Regions from separate parts of the Methylobacterium sp. ap11 genome, predicted to be linked through region 1. Evidence: riboswitches for the same ligand, from Rfam matches in the RefSeq annotation. Region 1 holds a riboswitch; each other region holds the start of a gene.

Region 1 (5,987 bases):
GCGAGCCGCTGTTCTTCGACCGGGTGGCGCATGCCATCGACACGGTAGCGCAGGATTACGACATCGTCGTCATCGATTGCCCGCCCCAGCTCGGCTACCTCACCCTCTCGGCGCTCTGCGCCGCGACCTCGCTGCTCATCACCGTGCATCCGCAGATGCTCGACGTCGCCTCGATGAGCCAGTTCCTGGCGATGACCGAGGACCTGCTCGGCGTGGTGGCGGAATCCGGCGGGCGGCTGCACTACGACTGGCTGCGCTACCTGGTGACCCGCTACGAGCAGCAGGACGCGCCGCAGACCCGCATCGTCGGGATGCTGCGCACCCTGTTCGAGGACGCGGTGCTGACCGCGCCGATGCTCAAGTCCTCCGCCGTGTCGGATGCCGGCCTGTCGAAGCAGACCCTCTACGAGATCGGCCGCGAGGGCGTGACCCGCTCGACCTACGACCGGGCGCTCGAATCCCTCGAGGCGGTCAACGGCGAGATCGAGGGACTGATCCGCCGTGCCTGGGGCCGCCCATGAGCCGCAAGTCGAACCTCGACGCGCTGTTCGGCGCCCGCCCGGCCGCGAAGCCCGCCGCCCCGCCGCCCGCGGCCGAGCCGGCCGCCGCCCCGCCGGCGCCCGAGCCGTTTGCAACTGCAAACCCGACCCCGGCCGAGCCCGAGTTCGCAGCTGCAAACCCGGCCTCCCGCTCGCCCGAGCGCAGCCGCAGCGGTGCGGTGCGGGCGATGAGCAGCACGCTGCGCGGGCTCGCCGCCCGGGCCGACGCCGCCGCCGAGATCGAGGCCGGCACGGTCGTCGTCGAGATCGCCCCGGAGCGGATCGACGATTCCTTCATCGCCGACCGGGTGGCGGACGCGACCGACCCGGGCCTGGCGGCCCTGGTCGAGAGCATCCGCGAGAGCGGCCAGCAGGTGCCGATCCTGGTGCGCCCCCACCCCGCCGACCCGGACCGGTTCCAGGTCGCCTACGGCCGCCGCCGCATCCAGGCGGCGCGCCGCCTCGCCCGGCCGGTCCGCGCCGTGGTGCGCCCGCTCTCGGACGCCGAACTGGTGGTGGCCCAGGGCAAGGAGAACCTGGAGCGGCAGGACCTCAGCTACATCGAGCGGGCGTTCTTCGCGCTGCGGCTCGAGGAGCACGGCTTTTCCCGCGCCACGATCATCGCCGCGATGGGCGTCGGCAAGGGCGACCTCTCGACCCTAATCTCGGTCGCCCGCACGGTGCCGGCCGACGTCGTCCGGGCGATCGGCCCGGCGCCCGCCGCCGGGCGGCCGCGCTGGATGCTGCTCGCCGAGCGGATCCGGGCGGCGAGCCCGAAGCGGATCGCCGGGCTCATCGCCGATCCGGCCCTCGCCGAGACGCCGACGAACGAGCGCTTCGCGGCCGTGCTGCACGCGCTCGCCCCCCCGGCGGCCCCGAAACCGGCGCCGCAGGTCTGGAGCGACGAGGCCGGCCGCGGCATCGCCCGGATCGAGCGCCGCCCGGATCGAGTCGCGGTGTCGTTCGACGAGACCGCCGAGCCGGGCCTCGCCGACTACGTCCTCGACCGGCTGCCGGAGATCCTGGCCGCCTACCGGGCCGGCCGCGCCAAGCCCTGACGGGAGCCGAGGGCACACGGGAACCATCGCACGGGCGCGACGATGCCTCACCGGTCCCGCCCGACATTCCGAGATCCGTCATGCGCCGCGCCGTCCTGCTCCTCGCTCTGCCGGCCTCCGTCCTGGCCCCCTTCCTGGCTCCCGCCGCCCTCGCCGAGGACGCGCCGCGGACCGGAGAGCGGGAGGTCTGCGAGGCCAAGGCCGACCGGAGCGGCATCACCGGCGACGGACGGGCGACCTTCCTGCGCGAATGCGAGGCCGGCGAGCGCCTGGTGCGCGGGTCCGCGCCGCGCTGACGGCGAACGGCGGCAGGCGCGGCGCGTTGGACGACGAGAGTCCGCCGCCGCGGGGCAGCCGATGAGGAGCAGCCGATGACCGATTGGAGGCCCATCGATCGCGCCCCCCAGGATGGCCGCTGGATCATCGCCATCCACCGGGACGAGCCGGATCGGCGCGCCGTGATCCGCTGGGATCCCGGGCGCGTCGGCGATGCGCGCCCCTGGCACGTCGCCACCACCGAGTACGGCTACGCCCCGGAGGCGTTCACCGACTGGACGCCGTTCCCGGACCCGCCGGAACCGGGGCGGTCCACGTGATGCCGGATCCTGTCCCGGGGCGTGGCGTCGACGCGAGCCGGCCCGGCGGGCAACGGTGCCCGGGTGCAACGACCGGCAGGCGACGAGACCTGCGCGTTCGCAATCGCACCGCGGGGCATTGACCCGGATCCCTCGAACCGCCACCCTCACGGCGACGGTTCCCCTCGGGGATCAAAAGGGAACGCGGTGGGGGTTCGCCCGATGCCGCGGCTGCCCCCGCAACTGTAAGCGGCGAGCCTTCCACCACCATAGTCACTGGGTGCCTCACCCGGGAAGACGGTGGCGGGCACCGACCCGCGAGCCAGGAGACCTGCCGTCAGTCGTGGTCACGCGCGAAGCGCGTCGGGCGGGGTGTCCTGACGGGTGTCGGAACGGGTCTTCGCGATCCGGGCGGCCTCGTTCGCGGTGACGTGCCACTGCCGTTGCCCGAGTCCCGACCGTGCCTGCCTCCCGCCTGTCGTTCGTTCCCCCGCTCGTCGCCTGCATCGCCGCCGTGGCATCCTCGCCAGCCGGTGCCCAGGGGCCCGCGGGCGAGATCCGCCTCGACGAGATCGAGGTCTCCGCCCCGCCACCCGCCCCGTCGGGCCCCGCCGCCAGTGCCGGTTACGTCGGCGGCGTCACCGGCATCGGCGGAGCGCTCGCGACCGTCGATGCCGCCAGTGCCGGGATCATCTCGGGCGCGCAGCTCAACAGCCGCCCCGTCACCCGTCCCGGCGAGGTCCTGGAATCGGTGCCGGGCCTGATCGTCACCCAGCATTCCGGCGAGGGCAAAGCCAACCAGTTCTTCCTGCGCGGCTTCAACCTCGACCACGGCACCGACATCGCCCTCCACGTCGACGGCATGCCGGTGAACATGCGCACCCATGCCCACGGCCAGGGTTATGCCGACCTCAACTTCCTGATCCCCGAGCTCGTCGGCGCGGTCGAATTCCACAAGGGCCCGTACTTCGTCCGCGACGGCGACTTCGCCTCGGCGGGATCGGTGCGGATCGACTACCTCGACAAGCTCGACCGCAACGTCGCGCTGACCACGCTGGGCAGCTTCGGCTACAAGCGCGGGCTCTCGGCCGCCTCCCTGCCGCTCGGCGCGGGCAACCTCCTGGTGGCGGGCGAGGCGCAGACCTACGATGGGCCGTGGGTGGTGCCCGATGCCCTGCGCAAGCTCAACGGCGTCGCCCGCTACAGCCAGGGCACCGCGACCGACGGGTTTTCCGTCACCGGCATGGCCTACTGGGCGAAGTGGAACGCCACCAACCAGATCCCCGAGCGGGCGGTGGCGGAGGGGATTATCGGCCGCTACGGCACGCTGGACCCGACCGATGGCGGCGAGACCGGGCGCTTCTCGCTCTCGGGACGCTGGAGCCAATCGGACGCGGGCGGCATCACCCGGGCCTCGGCCTACGTGATCCGCTACCAGATGAACCTCTGGAACAACTTCACCTACTTCCTCAACGATCCCGTCAACGGCGACCAGTTCCGCCAGCGCGACGCCCGGGTGCTCGGCGGCGGCGAGATCAGCCGCGTCTTCCAGGGCGACCTGCTCGGGCTGCCGATGGAGAACGAGATCGGCCTCCAGACCCGTACCGACGACATCCGGGTCGGCCTGTTCAACACCACCGCCCGGCAATACCGCTCGACGGTGCTCGACGACCGGGTGCTGGAGGCGAGCGCGGCGTTCTACTACGAGAACCGGGTGCGCTGGACCGACTGGCTGCGCACCAGCGTCGGCTTCCGGGCCGACGGCTACTACGCCGACGTCCGCTCCGACACGCCGGCGAATTCCGGGCGGGCCCGCGACGGCATCGTCACCCCGAAGCTCGGCGCGGTGCTCGGGCCGTGGCTCGATACCGAGTTATATGTGAACTACGGCGGCGGCTTCCACTCGAACGACGTCCGCGGCGTCACCGCGACGGTCGATCCGGCAAGCCCGCTGTTCAACATCAGCCGCTCGCCGTTCCTGGTGCCCTCGACGGGCTACGAGGTCGGCATCCGCAACCGCTCCATCGCCGGGCTGGAGACGAGCCTCGCCCTGTTCCGGCTCGACTTCGCCTCCGAGAACCTGTTCCAGGGCGACACCGGCACCACCGAGCCGAGCCGGCCGACCCGCCGCTTCGGCATCGAGTGGAGCAACCACTACGCGGTCACGCCGTGGCTGCGGCTGGAGGGCGACCTGACGATCACCAACGCGCGCTTCTCCGACCGCGACCCCGTCGGCCAGCGCGTGCCGGAGGCGCCGACCACCATCGCGTCGGCGGGAATCACCTTCGGCGAGGGCCGGGGCTGGTTCGGATCCTTGCGCTTCCGGTACTTCGGCCCCCGGCCGCTGATCGAGGACAACTCGGTGCGCTCGAAGCCGACCGCGCTGCTCAACGGCCGTCTCGGCTACGCCTTCGACAACGGCGTGAGCCTCGCCCTCGACGTGCTCAACCTGACGAACGCGAAGGCCGACCAGATCACCTACTTCTACGAGTCCCGCTTGCCCGGAGAAGCCGCCGCCGTGGCCGATCGGCACTTCCACCCAGTCGAGCCGACCGCGTTGCGCCTGACCCTGGCGGGGCGGTTCTGACGGGCGCGGTCCCGTCGTGTCCCTTAAGGGGCCATCGCCGGGCGGGATCTCTCGCAGTGGTGGCCATCGGCCCGATGGGCCGCGAACCGGTGCCGGCGAGCGGCGGCGTCACCGCCGGCACGTTCGTCGTCTTGTAGAGGGGCGTGACCCCGAACGAGAAGCACCGCCGCGATGGCGTCGCGGCGGTGCTCGCCCTTCACGAGGGCCTTCCTCCCCAGACTGCGGACCGCTCTCGAGGGCGGCTTGTGTCGTGTCTGTGATCACAGTGGTAGCCGCCGCGCCGCCCCCACACAAGCACAATTGTGCGCCATCCGTATGCAACCGGCACTTTGATGCGTGGTGCCGGAGGCCGGACCGGGGTGGGGGAGGGGGGACGGCACCCCCTCAGATCGGATGGGCCGAATGCCCGGTCGGCTCGCGCCGGTCGGCCTTCGGTCCGCCGGCCTCCGGCTTGATCCGCACCGGCACCGATTTCGCGGCCGGCGTTCCCGACTGGATGTCGTGGTGCGAGAGCGCCATCAGCGGGTTCATCTCGGGGTAATAGGCGCCCAGGCACCCGTCCGGCAGGGAGAACGGCGTCACGGTGAGGCCGGTCACCTCACGGGTGATGCCGTCGCCGGCATCGCTGACGAGCGACACGACCTGGCCTTCCGTGAGCCCCGCCCGGCGGATCTCGGCCGGGTTCATCAGCAGCACGTCGCGGGTGCCCTCGATCCCGCGCAGGCGGTCGCTGTAGCCGTAGATCGTGGTGTTGAACTGGTCGTTCGACCGCATGGTGATCAGCCGGTAGCGCCCGTCCGCATCCCCGAACCCGGCGGCCGACATCACCTCGGGCGCCGTGAACGTGGCCTTGCCGCTCTCGGTCTTCCAGATCCGCTCGCGGGCGGAGTTGCCGCGGTAGAACCCGCCGGGGATCCAGAGCCGGTCGTTGAAGTCGTGGAACTCCTCGACGTAGGTCTTGGCGATCTCGTCGCGGATCAGGCCGTAATCGCCGACCCAGGCGTCCCAGGTCACCTTGGGGTTCGGCGCGAGCGTCGCCTTGGCGAGGCCGGCCACGATCGCGACCTCGGATTTCAGGAAGTCGCTCGCCGGGGTGCGGCGGCCCTTCGAGCCGTAGATGCAGCTGAACGTGTCCTCGACGCTGACCGCCTGCGGCCCGCCCGCCTGCTTGTCCTCCTCGGTCCGGCCGAGGCAGGGCAGCAGGTAGGCGATCTCGCCGTTGACGAGG
Region 2 (5,987 bases), on a different contig from region 1:
CAGGACCGAGGCGTCGACCGGATGCCCTTCGAGGAGGAGGCCGGCGGCGAGGATCGCGAGGGCGAGGGCGACGAGCCCGAGCGGGCCGGGGCCACCTGAGCTGAGCGGGATGCGCGGCGGCATGGATGAACGTCCTCCGGTTGCGACGCCCGCGAGCTTGGGCGGCGCCGAAGGGGGTAACAAGCCGTAAGGGACGAATGTTGCCTTCGTGCGGGCCACAGGCCCGTGCGGGCCAGAGGCCCGGGGCGGCTACAGGCCCGGGGCGGCTCGCAGTCCGAGGGGACCGCCGGAGCACGCCGGTCGCATCAGGGCCGGGACGGCCCGGCGAGGTCGCGCAGCAGCGCCATCGTCTCGTCCACCCGCGCGACCGGGACGAAGAGGTGGTCGTGGTGGAAGGCCGAGACCGCGTTGACGGCGATGCCGGCCTCCGCGAGGCGCTCCGTCACGGCGGCGAGGAAGCCGACCGCCGACAGGGAGGAATGCACCGCGAGCGTGATCCAGCCGCACGGGAAGGCGCCGGCGAGCCCGGCCCGCGCGGCCTCGTCCCCGGTCAGGATCAGGGTCGTCCCCTCGGCCTCGCGAAAGCGCATCACCGGGTCGAGCCCCGCCGGCACCCGTCCGTCCGGCAGTGTGACGAAGACGTAGCTGCCCGGCCGCCGCTCCGGCCGCATCCCGGCGAGGAGCCGCGCGAGGTCGGTCTCGCCGCTCATGCGGTGAGCGATTCCAGCACCCGGCGCAGCTCCGCCGGCAGGGGCACCGGGCGCTGCGTCGCCCGGTCGACGTAGACGTGGACGAAGTGCCCCTGGGCAGAGGCCGCCTCCTCGTCCTCGCGGAACAGCCCGACCTCGTAGCGCACGCTCGACGTGCCGAGATGCGCGACCCGGATTCCCGCCGTCACCCGGTCGGGAAACGCCATCGAGCGGAAGTAGCGGCAACCGGTCTCGACCACGAGGCCGATCACCGCGCTCTTCGCGATGTCGAGAGCGCCGTCGGCGATCAGCACGCTGTTCACCGCCGTATCGAAGAACGCGTAATAGACCACGTTGTTGACGTGGCCGTAGACGTCGTTGTCGGCCCAGCGGGTGGTGATCGGCACGAAGCGCCGGTACGCGGCGCGGGTCTCGGGGGGCGTACGGCCGCTCAAAGGGCTGTCTCTCGATGATGATCGGGGGTCGAGCCTAGGCCGGCCCGGCGCCGCCGATCAAGCCGGCCTCACGCCCCGAAGGTCTCCGGGTCCGGCCCCATCCGGCCCGCCGGGTCGTCGAGAGCCGTGATCCGCGCGAGGTCGTCGGCGTCGAGGGTGAATCCCGCGACATCGCGGTTCTCGCGGATGCGGGCAGGCGTCGCGGATTTCGGGATCGCGACGTTGCCGATGTCGAGCTGCCAGCGCAGCACGACCTGGGCCGGGGTGCGGCCGTGCTTCTCGGCGATCGCCCGGATCGCCGGATCGTCGAGTACCCCGCCGCGGCCGAGCGGCGCCCAGGCTTCGGTGACGATGCCGGCCTCGGCATGGAAGGCCCGCAGGGCGGCCTGCTGGAAGCGCGGATGCAGCTCGACCTGGTTGATCGCCGGCGTCGAGCCGGTGGCGTCGATGACGCGCGTCAGGTGCTCGATCGTGAAGTTCGAGACGCCGATCGAGCGGGCACGGCCGTCCTCGCGCAGGCGCATCAGGGCGCGCCAGGTGTCGAGATAGGCGCCGCGCTGCGGCACCGGCCAGTGGACGAGGTAGAGGTCGACGTGGTCGAGGCCGAGGCGGGCGAGCGAGTCCTCGCAGGCCCGCAGGGTCTCGTCGTAGCCGTGGCGGTCGTTCCAGACCTTGGTGGCGACGAAGACCTCCTCGCGCGCCAGGCCCGAGGCCGCGATGGCGCGGCCGACCCCGGCCTCGTTGCCGTAGACCGCCGCGGTGTCGATCGAGCGATAGCCGGCCTCGAGCGCCGCCCCGACGATCGCCGGGGCCTCCTCGTTCTCGAGCCGCCACACCCCGAAGCCGAGCTGGGGGATGCGCTTCCCGTCGTTCAGGGTCAGGACGGCGTCGGACATGGGACACTCTCGGCAGGGCCTGACAGGGGCTCGCGCCCCTGCAGGGGTGCGAGCCCCTGATCTGGGTCGGGCCCCGCCGAAGTCGAGGCGGCGGTCGGGCGCGTCCCGCCTACTTCACCAGCGGGCAGCCGCCCTCGGCCATCGGCCGGAACGCCTGGTCGCCCGGCACGGTGTCGAGGAGCTTGTAGTAGTCGTACGGGCCCTTGCTCTCGGCCGGGCTCTTCACCTCGTACAGGAACACGTCGTGCACGGCGCGGCCGTCCTGGCGCACGGTCACGGTGCCGAAGAGCGGATCGTTGATCGGCTTCTCGCGCATCGCCGCCACGACCTTCTCGCCCTCGATCGTGCCGGCGTCGCGCACCGCCCGCAGGTAGGCCAGGGTCGAGGAATAGACGCCGGCGTGATTCTCGGTCGGCATCCGGCCGTTCATCCGCTCGGCGAAGCGCTTGGCGAAGGCGCGGGTACCGTCGGTGCGGTCCCAGTAGAAGGCGCTGGCGAGCTGGAGCCCCTGCGCCGCCTTGAGGCCCAGCGCATGGGTATCGGAGAGCTGCACGAACAGGGCGGCGAGCCGCATCTGGGGCATCAACCCGAACTCCGCCGCCTGCTTCACGGCGTTGATCATGTCGGCGCCGGTATCGGCGAGCGCCAGCACCTGCGCGCCCGAGCCCTGGGCCGAGAGCAGCGGCGAGGCGAAGTCGCCGGCATTGAGCGGGTGCTTGGTCGATCCCTTCACGGTGCCGCCGACGGCCTTCAGCGCCACGGTGGCGTCGCGCTCCAGCGCGTGGCCGAGCGCGTAGTCGACGGTGACGAAGTACCACGACTTGCCGCCGCGGCCGGCGACGGCGCGCGCGGTGGCCGAACCCTGCGCCCAGGTGTCGGACACCCACTGCACGGTCGTCGGCGCGCAGGCCTTGCCGGTGAGGTCGGAAGTGAGCGCGCTCGAGGCCAAAGCCACCCGGTGGCGCTCGCGCATCAGGTTCGCGACCGCCAGCGCGACCGCCGAGTTCGGCAGGTCGACGATGGTCGAGACGCCCTCCTGGTCGAGCCAGCGGCGGGCGGTGGCGAGCCCGATATCGGGCTTGTTCTGGTGGTCGGCCGAGACGACCTCGACCTTCAGCTCGCCGGCCTCCTTGGCGAAATCCTCCACCGCGAGCTGCGCGGCCGTGACCGAGCCGGTGCCGGCCTGGTCGGCGAAGGGCCCGCTCATGTCGCTGAGCACGCCGACCTTGATCGGCGCCTTGGAATCCTGCGCCAGCGCGGAGGTGCCGAGCGCGAGCGACAGGGCGAGGCCGGCGAGACCGGCGGCCCGAGAGCGGAACGACATCGGGGGATCCTCCCAGGGAGCTTTTGTCAGATCTTGTTCGCGGCCCGATCGAGCCGTTCGGGCCTCTGTATGTCAGGGGTGCGGGGCGGCGTCGATGCGGGATCGCGCGGCGTGGTTGAGAAAGCCGGGGGTTGCATCGGCGGTGTCCGTCGCGCCGTCCGTTATCGCCTTCCGCGTCGCTCGCGCGTCGACGACGGTTGCTCCTTCGTTGCCGAATGGCTAAGCTTTACGCCGACGGTTCCCTCCGGGGATCAAAAGGGAACGCGGTGAGGGTTCGCCCGAAGCCGCGGCTGCCCCCGCAACTGTAAGCGGCGAGCCTTCCATCACTCATGTCACTGGGGACCCGACACGGTTCCTGGGAAGACGATGGCAGGCGACGACCCGTGAGCCAGGAGACCTGCCGTCAGCCGTGGTCACACGCGAGCACGTCGGGCGGGGTGTCCTGATGGGTGTCGGGACGGGGGCGAAAGGTCCCCGTTGCGCCGTCGTTCGCGGTGACGTGCCACAGCCGCGTCCCGTCCCGCCATGTCCCCCGCCGTCCTCCCCCGATCCGCTGATGCGGCGCGCCCTCTGCGCGCCGTCCCGTCACGGCGACGGACCGGATGGCGAGAATGTAACTTTATAACGTTACATTTTTGGATGAGTCCATTACGGACGGTGCGCACGCCTCCTCCGGAAACCCGCATGTCTCCCCGTCGCGCCCGCCGCCTCGCTCCCGTCGCCGTCCTCGCCGCCCCGCTCCTCGCCGCCGCGCCCGCGGGCGCCGAGGACCTGCCCCTCGATGCCATCGACGTGGCGGGCGGGCGGAACCGGGAGGTCGCCGCTCCCGGCCTCAACCTCGCGACGCCCGCGCGCTCCGGCAGCCGGCTGGGCCTCACCCCGCTCGAGACCCCGGCGAGCCTCGACGTCATTTCCGGCGAGACGATCCGGGCCCGGGGCCAGAACACCGTCGAGGAGGCGGTGACCCAGAACGCCGTCGGCATCACCAGCGTCGCCGCCCCGGGCAACGGCAACCTCTCCTTCGCCAGCCGCGGCTTCGTCGGGCCGAGCTCGGTGCAGCAGCTCTACGACGGCACGCGGCTCTATGTCGGGGTCGGCACCGTGACCTTCCCGTTCGACACCTGGTCGGCGGAGCGGATCGAGGTTCTGCGCGGGCCCGCCTCGGTGCTCTACGGCGAGGGCGCGATCGGCGGGATCATCAACGTGGTGCCGAAGAAGCCGGTCTTCACCGCCCTCGGCGAGGCGCGGGCGGCGATCGGTTCCGACGGCGTGGCGCGGCTCGCCCTCGACAGCGGCGGGCCGGTCGGCGAGGACCTGGCCTACCGGATCAACCTCAGCGGCAACCGGGCCGACGGCTGGGTCAAGCCCGACGGCGACTTCCGCAACCTCGCCCTCTCGGCGGCGATGACCTGGCAGGTCACGCCCGACCTGAGCGTCACGCTCTCGCACGACCTCGGCTACAACGAGCCGACCCGCTACTGGGGCTCGCCGCTCGTCGGCAACCGGGTGCCCGACCGCCTGCGCTTCATCAACTACAACATCCGGGATTCGCAGATCGCCTGGTTCGACAACTGGACGCAGCTGCGCACCGAGTGGAACCCGAGCGCCGACATCACGGTGCGCAACACCGCCTACCGGCTCTCGACCGAGCGGCACTGGCGCGACGTCGAGCAATACACCTACCAGCCGGCGACCGGCCTGATCGGCCGCAGCGACTACATCGAGATCCTCCACCACGAGGAGCAGATCGGCAACCGCCTCGACGCGACGCTCCGGAGCAGCCTGTTCGGCTTCAAGACCACGACGGTCGTCGGCTTCGACGTCAACTACATCGCCTTCCGGCGCGACAGCAACGCGCCGTTCGGCGGCGAGAGCACGGTCGATCCGTTCAACCCGGTCCCGGGCACCTTCATCAACGTCGCGGGCACCCGCACCGACATCGTGTCGCGGACCCGCCAGGCCTCGGTCTTCGCCGAGAACCGGCTCGAGCTGTCGCCCCAGCTCGCCCTGGTGACGGGGGTGCGCTACGACGCCCCGACGGTGGCGGTGAGCCGGCCGCTGGCCGGCAGCCGCTTCGAGAAGACGTTCGATTCGACGAGCTTCCGGGTCGGCGCCGTCTACACCCCGGTGCCGGACTTCGCGCTCTACGCCCAGTACGCCACCGCCGCCGATCCGCTCGGCAGCCTCATCACCACCAGCGTCCCGCAAGCGCAGTTCCAGCTCGCCACCGGCGAGCAGGTCGAGGCCGGCGCCAAGGGCCTGTTCGACGGCGGGCGCGGCGAGTGGACGGTGGCGGCCTACCACATCGCCAAGGACAACCTGCTCTCGCCGATCCCCGACCGGCCGACCGAGGTGGCGCAGGTCGGCAGCCAGTCTTCCCGCGGCGTCGAGGTGGCGCTGGCCTACCAGCTCTCGGACGCCTGGCGCATCGAGGCCAACACCGCCCTGCTCAGGGCGCGTTACGACAGCTTCTCGCAGAACACCGATGCGGGCCTGGTGTCGTTCGCCGGCAAGGTCCCGGTCGACGTGCCCCAGCGGGTCACCAACGTCTGGCTCAGCTACGCCTTCGCGCCGGGCTGGGTGGCGCGGCTCGGCGTCAACGATGTCGGGCCGGTGTTCAGCG
Region 3 (5,987 bases), on a different contig from region 1:
GGTGAGGACGAGGTCGGGTTCGAGGCCCAAGATCTTCGGGATGTCGGCCGAGGTGAAGGCCGACACGCGCGGCTTCTCCCGGCGGACTCGCGGTGGCCGGACCGCGTAGCCGGACACGCCGACGATGCGATGATCCTCGCCGAGCAGGTACAGGGTCTCGACCGTCTCCTCGGTCAGGCAGACGATCCTATCGGGCGGAAAGCGACGCACTTGACCTCACGCTTTCATGGGATGGCTCCCCGATACAGGAAGGAGCCGGTATCGGGGAGCCATTCGACAGGGAAGATGCTCGGCAGACGCGGCTGTAGGCCGGGACCAGCCCTCACCCGCACCACGTCAAACGGTGCGGGGCTGCGTAGAAAGATCGCCCGGCGACTGCGGGCGATCCACGAGGATCGTTCCCTTCCTGCTTGTCCGGCTTCCAGTTTAGGTCGGCGGTCGCCACCTGTCATGCGGCCTGCGTCAATCCCAGGCCAAAGCCCCCCCGTTTTGGTACTCGGTCACGCGGGTCTCGAAGAAGTTCTTCTCCTTCTTAAGGTCCATCGCCTCCGACATCCATGGGAACGGGTTCTCGGTCTCGGCGAAGACCGGCGCGAGGCCGAGCTGAGCGCAACGCCGGTTGGCGATGAAGTGCATGTACTGCTCGCACAGCACCGCGTTGAGCCCAAGGAAGCCGCGGGGCATCGTATCCCGACCATAGGCGGCCTCGAGGGCCGCGGCCTCGCGCAGCATGCCCCGGATCTCGTCCTGGAACGCCCGGGTCCACAGGTGCGGGTTCTCCGCCCTGATCTGGTTGATGACGTCGATGCCGAAATTCAGGTGCAGGCTCTCGTCGCGCAGGATGTACTGGTACTGCTCGGCGATGCCGACCATCTTGTTGCGCCGGCCGAGCGACAGGATCTGGGCAAAGCCCGTGTAGAACCACATCCCCTCGAACACCACGTAGAAGGCGACGAGGTCGCGCAGGAAGGCCTGGTCGGCCTCCGGCGTTCCGGTGCGGAAGCCGGGATCCTCCAGGCTCTTGGTGTAGCGCAGCGCCCAGGCCGCCTTGGCGGTGATCGAGGGCACCTCGCGGTACATGTTGAACAGTTCACCCTCGTCGAGACCGAGGCTCTCGACGATGTACTGGAAGGTGTGCGTGTGCACGGCCTCCTCGAAGGATTGCCGCAGCAGGTACTGCCGGCATTCCGGATTCGAGAGGTGTCGGTAGATCGCCAGCACGATGTTGTTGGCGACGAGGCTCTCGGAGGCGGCGAAGAAGCCGAGATTGCGCTTCACCGTCCGGCGCTCGTCCTCGGTGAGGCCGTCGCGCGAATGCCAGAGGGCCACGTCCGCCTGCATGCCGACCTCGGTCGGCATCCAGTGATTGTTGCAGGCGGCGAGGTACTTGTCCCAAGCCCAGCGGTACTTCAGCGGCAGGAGTTGGTTCACGTCGGCGCGCGCATTGATCATGCGCTTCTCATCGACGGTGACGCGGGCGGCACCGGCCTCGACGAGACCGAGGCCGGTGGTGTCGGGGGGCGGAGCCGCGGCGGGACGAAACGGGGCGGGCATGGATGACGGTTCGGACCAGTCGAGCACGGGATGGCCTTTGAGCAGAGGAGGGAGAGGGCGGCCGGGCTGCGGCCCGGCCACGAAGGCGCGGCCCGTGCCTACTGGCAGGCCTCGCAGGTCGGGTCGTCGAGCGAGCAGGCGAGCGGCGCGGCGCGCTCCGGCAACAGGATCGGCTCCGCGCCCGCGGCCGCGAGCGGCGTCACCGCGACGGCGTTGAGCTTGCCGTCGGTGCCCTTCAGCGTCGATTTCTCGACGGCGCTCGCGGCCCGCGTCCGCAAGTAGTAGGTGGTCTTGAGCCCTCGCCTCCAGGCGAGACGGTAGAGCGCGTCGAGCGTCTTGCCGGAGGGTGACGCCAGGTAGAGGTTCAGCGACTGGGCCTGGTCGATCCATTTCTGCCGGCGTGCGGCCGCCTCGACCAGCCACGCCGCGTCGATCTCAAAGGCCGTCGCGTAAAGCGCCTTCAGGTCGTCGGGGACGCGGTCGATCTGGCCCAGGCTGCCGTCGAAGTATTTGAGGTCCGACACCATGACCTCGTCCCAGAGCCCGCGGGCCTTGAGGTCGCGCACCAGGGCCCCGTTCACCAGGGTGAAGTCGCCGGACATGTTCGACTTCGCGTAGAGGTTCTGGAACTCGGGCTCGATGGACTGGGTCACCCCGCAGATGTTCGAGATCGTCGCGGTCGGCGCGATCGCCATGACGTTCGAGTTGCGCATGCCCGTCTCGACCACGCGCGCCCGCAGCCCGTCCCAATCGAGGCGCTGCGAGCGATCGAGTTCCAGCCCGCCCCGCGCCTCGGCCAGGATCTCGACGGAGTCGATCGGCAGGATGCCCCGGGACCAGAGCGACCCCTCGAAGGAGGGATAGCGCCCGCGCTCGGCCGCGAGATCGACCGACGCCGCGATGGCGTGGAAGGCGAGCGCCTCCATGCTCTCATCGGCGAAGGCGATGGCGGCCTCGGACGCGATCGGCAGCCGCAACGTGTGGAGCGCGTCCTGGTAGCCCATCAGGCCGAGCCCGACCGGACGGTGGCGCAGGTTCGACCGGCGCGCCTCGGGGATGGTGTAGAAGTTGATGTCGATGACGTTGTCGAGCATCCGCATGGCCGTGCGGACCGTGCGCGCCAGACGATCGTGGTCGAGCCCGGACGGCGAGACGTGGGCCGCGAGGTTGACCGAGCCGAGATTGCAGACCGCGACCTCGCCGTCGGAGGTGTTGAGGGTTATCTCGGTGCAGAGGTTGGACGAGTGGATCACGCCCGCATGGCCCTGCGGCGAGCGCAGGTTGCAGGGATCCTTGAAGGTGATCCACGGATGCCCGGTCTCGAACAGCATGGTCAGCATGCGCCGCCAGAGATCGACCGCGCGCACCTCGCGCCAGACATTCATGCCGCCTGCCTGCGCCCTCGCCTCGTAGCGCTCGTAGGCCGCCTTGAAGGCGGGGCCGTACAGGTCGTGCAGGTCGGGCGTCTCGTCGGGCGAGAACAGGGTCCAGGGACCATCCTCGGCGACGCGCTGCATGAATAGGTCCGGCACCCAGTGCGCGGTGTTCATGTCGTGGGTCCGCCGACGCTCGTCGCCGGTGTTCTTGCGCAGGTCGAGGAAGGCTTCGATGTCGACGTGCCAGGTCTCGAGGTAGGCGCAGACGGCACCCTTGCGCTTGCCACCCTGGTTGACCGCGACCGCGGTGTCGTTCGCGACCTTGAGGAACGGGACGACGCCCTGGCTGTCGCCGTTCGTCCCCTTGATGTGGGCGCCGAGCCCTCGCACGCGGGTCCAGTCGTTGCCGAGGCCGCCGGAATACTTGGCGAGCAGGGCGTTGTCCTTGATCGATTTGAAGATCCCGTCGAGGTCGTCCGGTACCGTGGTCAGGAAGCAGGACGAGAGCTGCGGTCGGGTCGTGCCGGCGTTGAACAGCGTCGGCGTCGAGCACATGAAGTCGAAGGAGGAGATCAGATCGTAGAATTCGATGGCGCGCGCCTCACGGTCGACCTCGCGCAGGGCGAGGCCCATCGCGATCCGCATGAAGAAGGCCTGCGGTAGCTCGATGCGCTGACCGCCGACATGCAGGAAGTATCGGTCATAGAGGGTTTGCAGGCCGAGATAGTCGAACTGGAGGTCGCGCTCGGGCTTCAGCGCCGCGGCGATGCGATCGAGGTCGAAGCGGGCGAGTTCGGGATCGAGGAGCTCGGCGTCGATGCCGACGCGCAGGTAGTCGCGAAACACGTCGGGGTAGTGCATCGCCATCTCGGCCTGCGTCGCCTCGCGCGGCCGGCCGGCGAGGCGGGAGAGCACCTCGCGGCGGAGCTTGTCGAGGAGGAGGCGGGCGCTGGCCTTGGCGTAGCCCGGCTCGGTCTCAATGAGCGTGCGGGCGGCCAGGATCGGGGCGAGGGCCAGTTCGTCGCGCGAGATCCCGTCATAGAGGTTGCGGCGCGTCTCCGCCAGAACGGCCTCGGGCGAGACACCGTCGAGACCGGCGCAGGCCTCGGCGATCACGGCCGCGAGGCGCGCACCGTCGAGCGGCACCAGCGTGCCGTCCTCCGCCTTCAGGTGGAGCACCGGTGCCGCCGGCACGGTCGCGGCCTCGTTGCGGGCCCGCACCCGCTCGCGCGCCCTCTCCTCGCGATACAGAACGTAGGCGCGCGCGACCTTGTGGTGCTCGGCCCGCATGAGGGCGAGCTCGACCTGATCCTGCACGTCCTCGATATGAACCACACGACCGCCCTCGGCACGGCGCGCGAGTTCCGCGACGATGGTCGTCGTCAGCCCCGCCACGATATCGTGGACGCGCCGCGACGCCGCGGCGCTCGAGCCTTCGACCGCCAGGAACGCCTTGGTGAGCGCGACCTTAATCTTGGTCGGATCGAACGGTGCGACAGCGCCGTTGCGGCGGATGAGGCCGAACCCGAATGGGCTCTCGTGCCCGGCCCGGACGGCGTCCGATTGGATCGATGGTTTGATCGTGGCGGTCGATGATTCGTGAAGCGTCTGCATCGCGCGGGGCCCCGTATCCGTCGTGGAGGACGAGAGCCCGAGCGGACGCGCACGACGCCGCCGCGCCGGTGACGGGCGGTGTCGCAGGCCATCCACCGGGGCACCCCGCCCGAGGAGGAAAACTGGTGTCCCGGCAGGTCTCCTGGCTCACGGCTCAGCGCCCTCCGCCGTCTTCCCAGGCCGATCGGCCCAGTGACGGTGTGGCGAAGGGCTCGCCGCTTACAGTTGCGGGGGCAGCTCCGGCATTGGCCCTCTTCCCGATCGGAAAGGAGGTGCCGCACCGGCATTCCCTCTTAGCCTCCCACCGCGAGATGGAAGGAACCGTGACACCGAGATATGGTGGTTGGAACGCAGGCAGAGTCAATCTGTTGCGTTTGCGCGCGTGAGCGCTGTGGATAGCAGGGATACCAATCGTCAGGTCGATGCCATCCCTCGCGGCCTCTGGATCGGCTGCCCGACACGTAGCCAGTTGGCCATGCTGGAGACGGGAGCGCGATCTCCTCGGCAGTGAGGGTCGGCCGTGTTGTGCGGACGGACGGTGTCCGGGGATCGTCAGCCAGGCGCCGCGCCCACTCCTCTCGGGGCTGGTCTTGGATAGAACGCCATGTCGTAGTCGGGCGTCCAAGCCCGCGGCGACCTCTGGCTCCGGTGCGTAGCGGAGGGCAACGTGCCCGATTGAACCAGATGATGCCGTGATGCCAACCCTGACCGATCGCCAGCGCGTCGAACTCGCGATCCCCGCCTACCTCCTGTTCGCGCTGTCCTCCGCACCCGATGCGTTCGTGCCGGCCGACCCGGACCTGGCCGCGAGGGCCGAGGCCGACATCGCGGCGATGCGCGCCGATATACAGGCCGCCCTCCTAGAGCCCTTCGGTGACCTCACAGGGAAGAAGCAGCATGCCCTCCTGCGCCGGGTCGAGCGCATCGGGAAGGGCGTGATCACCGGCTGGGGAAACCGCTCAGCGCTGAGCGTGATGCTGACGCTCTGGTACTTCCTGAAGGACCTGACCGACCGCGAGGTTCTGATCCTGTGGCAGGGCTCGGCAATGGAGCGGGCAACGAGCCGGCTGCTGCCGATGTTCGCCCACGGCTTCGAGGAGGAGAAGCGGGACACGGCGGCGCAGGAGCAGGCCCGTCAGCTCCTCGCCCGGCTCCAAGTGGAGGGGCTATATGACTGAAGTCCTCTTTCAGGCTTCCTGCTCCCGGCTGCGAAGGACGGGCGCCGTTCTCGCCGGCGCGCGCGATGGGATCGTCACCTGAAAGGCCGAACCCGCCATAGACGGGTTCGGGGAGCGCCGCGACTAGAGCCCGATCCCGAAGGGACGCGCCAGAATAAAACCTTAGATTTTCCACTTTCCTAATCGTAAACCAAACGTAAATACACAGAATATGTATTTCTCTATCCATCGTAGCGGAGTTACGAGCATAAAATTGGAAATCGAT

Evidence for each region. A riboswitch is a leader RNA that binds a small molecule or an ion and turns the genes downstream of it on or off. The one in region 1 is predicted to bind cobalamin.
Region 2: another riboswitch for cobalamin. It lies ahead of BMX97_RS19075 (TonB-dependent receptor); the one in region 1 lies ahead of BMX97_RS19730 (TonB-dependent receptor).
Region 3: another riboswitch for cobalamin. It lies ahead of BMX97_RS21980 (ribonucleoside-diphosphate reductase subunit alpha); the one in region 1 lies ahead of BMX97_RS19730 (TonB-dependent receptor).

The regions. Positions count from the first base shown of each region.
Region 1 is NZ_FOEB01000014.1:12,023-18,009, reverse strand. It holds gene repA (plasmid partitioning protein RepA) at 1-521, shown strand, start outside; gene repB (plasmid partitioning protein RepB) at 518-1,597, shown strand; gene BMX97_RS19740 (hypothetical protein) at 1,678-1,893, shown strand; gene BMX97_RS19735 (hypothetical protein) at 1,969-2,193, shown strand; cobalamin riboswitch at 2,332-2,526, shown strand; gene BMX97_RS19730 (TonB-dependent receptor) at 2,729-4,759, shown strand; gene BMX97_RS19725 (FdhF/YdeP family oxidoreductase) at 5,144-5,987, opposite strand, start outside.
Region 2 is NZ_FOEB01000013.1:40,224-46,210, reverse strand. It holds gene BMX97_RS19100 (hypothetical protein) at 1-123, opposite strand, end outside; gene BMX97_RS19095 (ACT domain-containing protein) at 306-710, opposite strand; gene BMX97_RS19090 (acyl-CoA thioesterase) at 707-1,144, opposite strand; gene BMX97_RS19085 (aldo/keto reductase) at 1,213-2,040, opposite strand; gene BMX97_RS19080 (ABC transporter substrate-binding protein) at 2,150-3,364, opposite strand; cobalamin riboswitch at 3,583-3,784, shown strand; gene BMX97_RS19075 (TonB-dependent receptor) at 4,049-5,987, shown strand, end outside.
Region 3 is NZ_FOEB01000017.1:61,794-67,780, forward strand. It holds gene BMX97_RS21970 (cobalamin-binding protein) at 1-210, opposite strand, end outside; gene BMX97_RS21975 (ribonucleotide-diphosphate reductase subunit beta) at 463-1,581, opposite strand; gene BMX97_RS21980 (ribonucleoside-diphosphate reductase subunit alpha) at 1,653-4,544, opposite strand; cobalamin riboswitch at 4,659-4,885, opposite strand; gene BMX97_RS21985 (hypothetical protein) at 5,240-5,722, shown strand.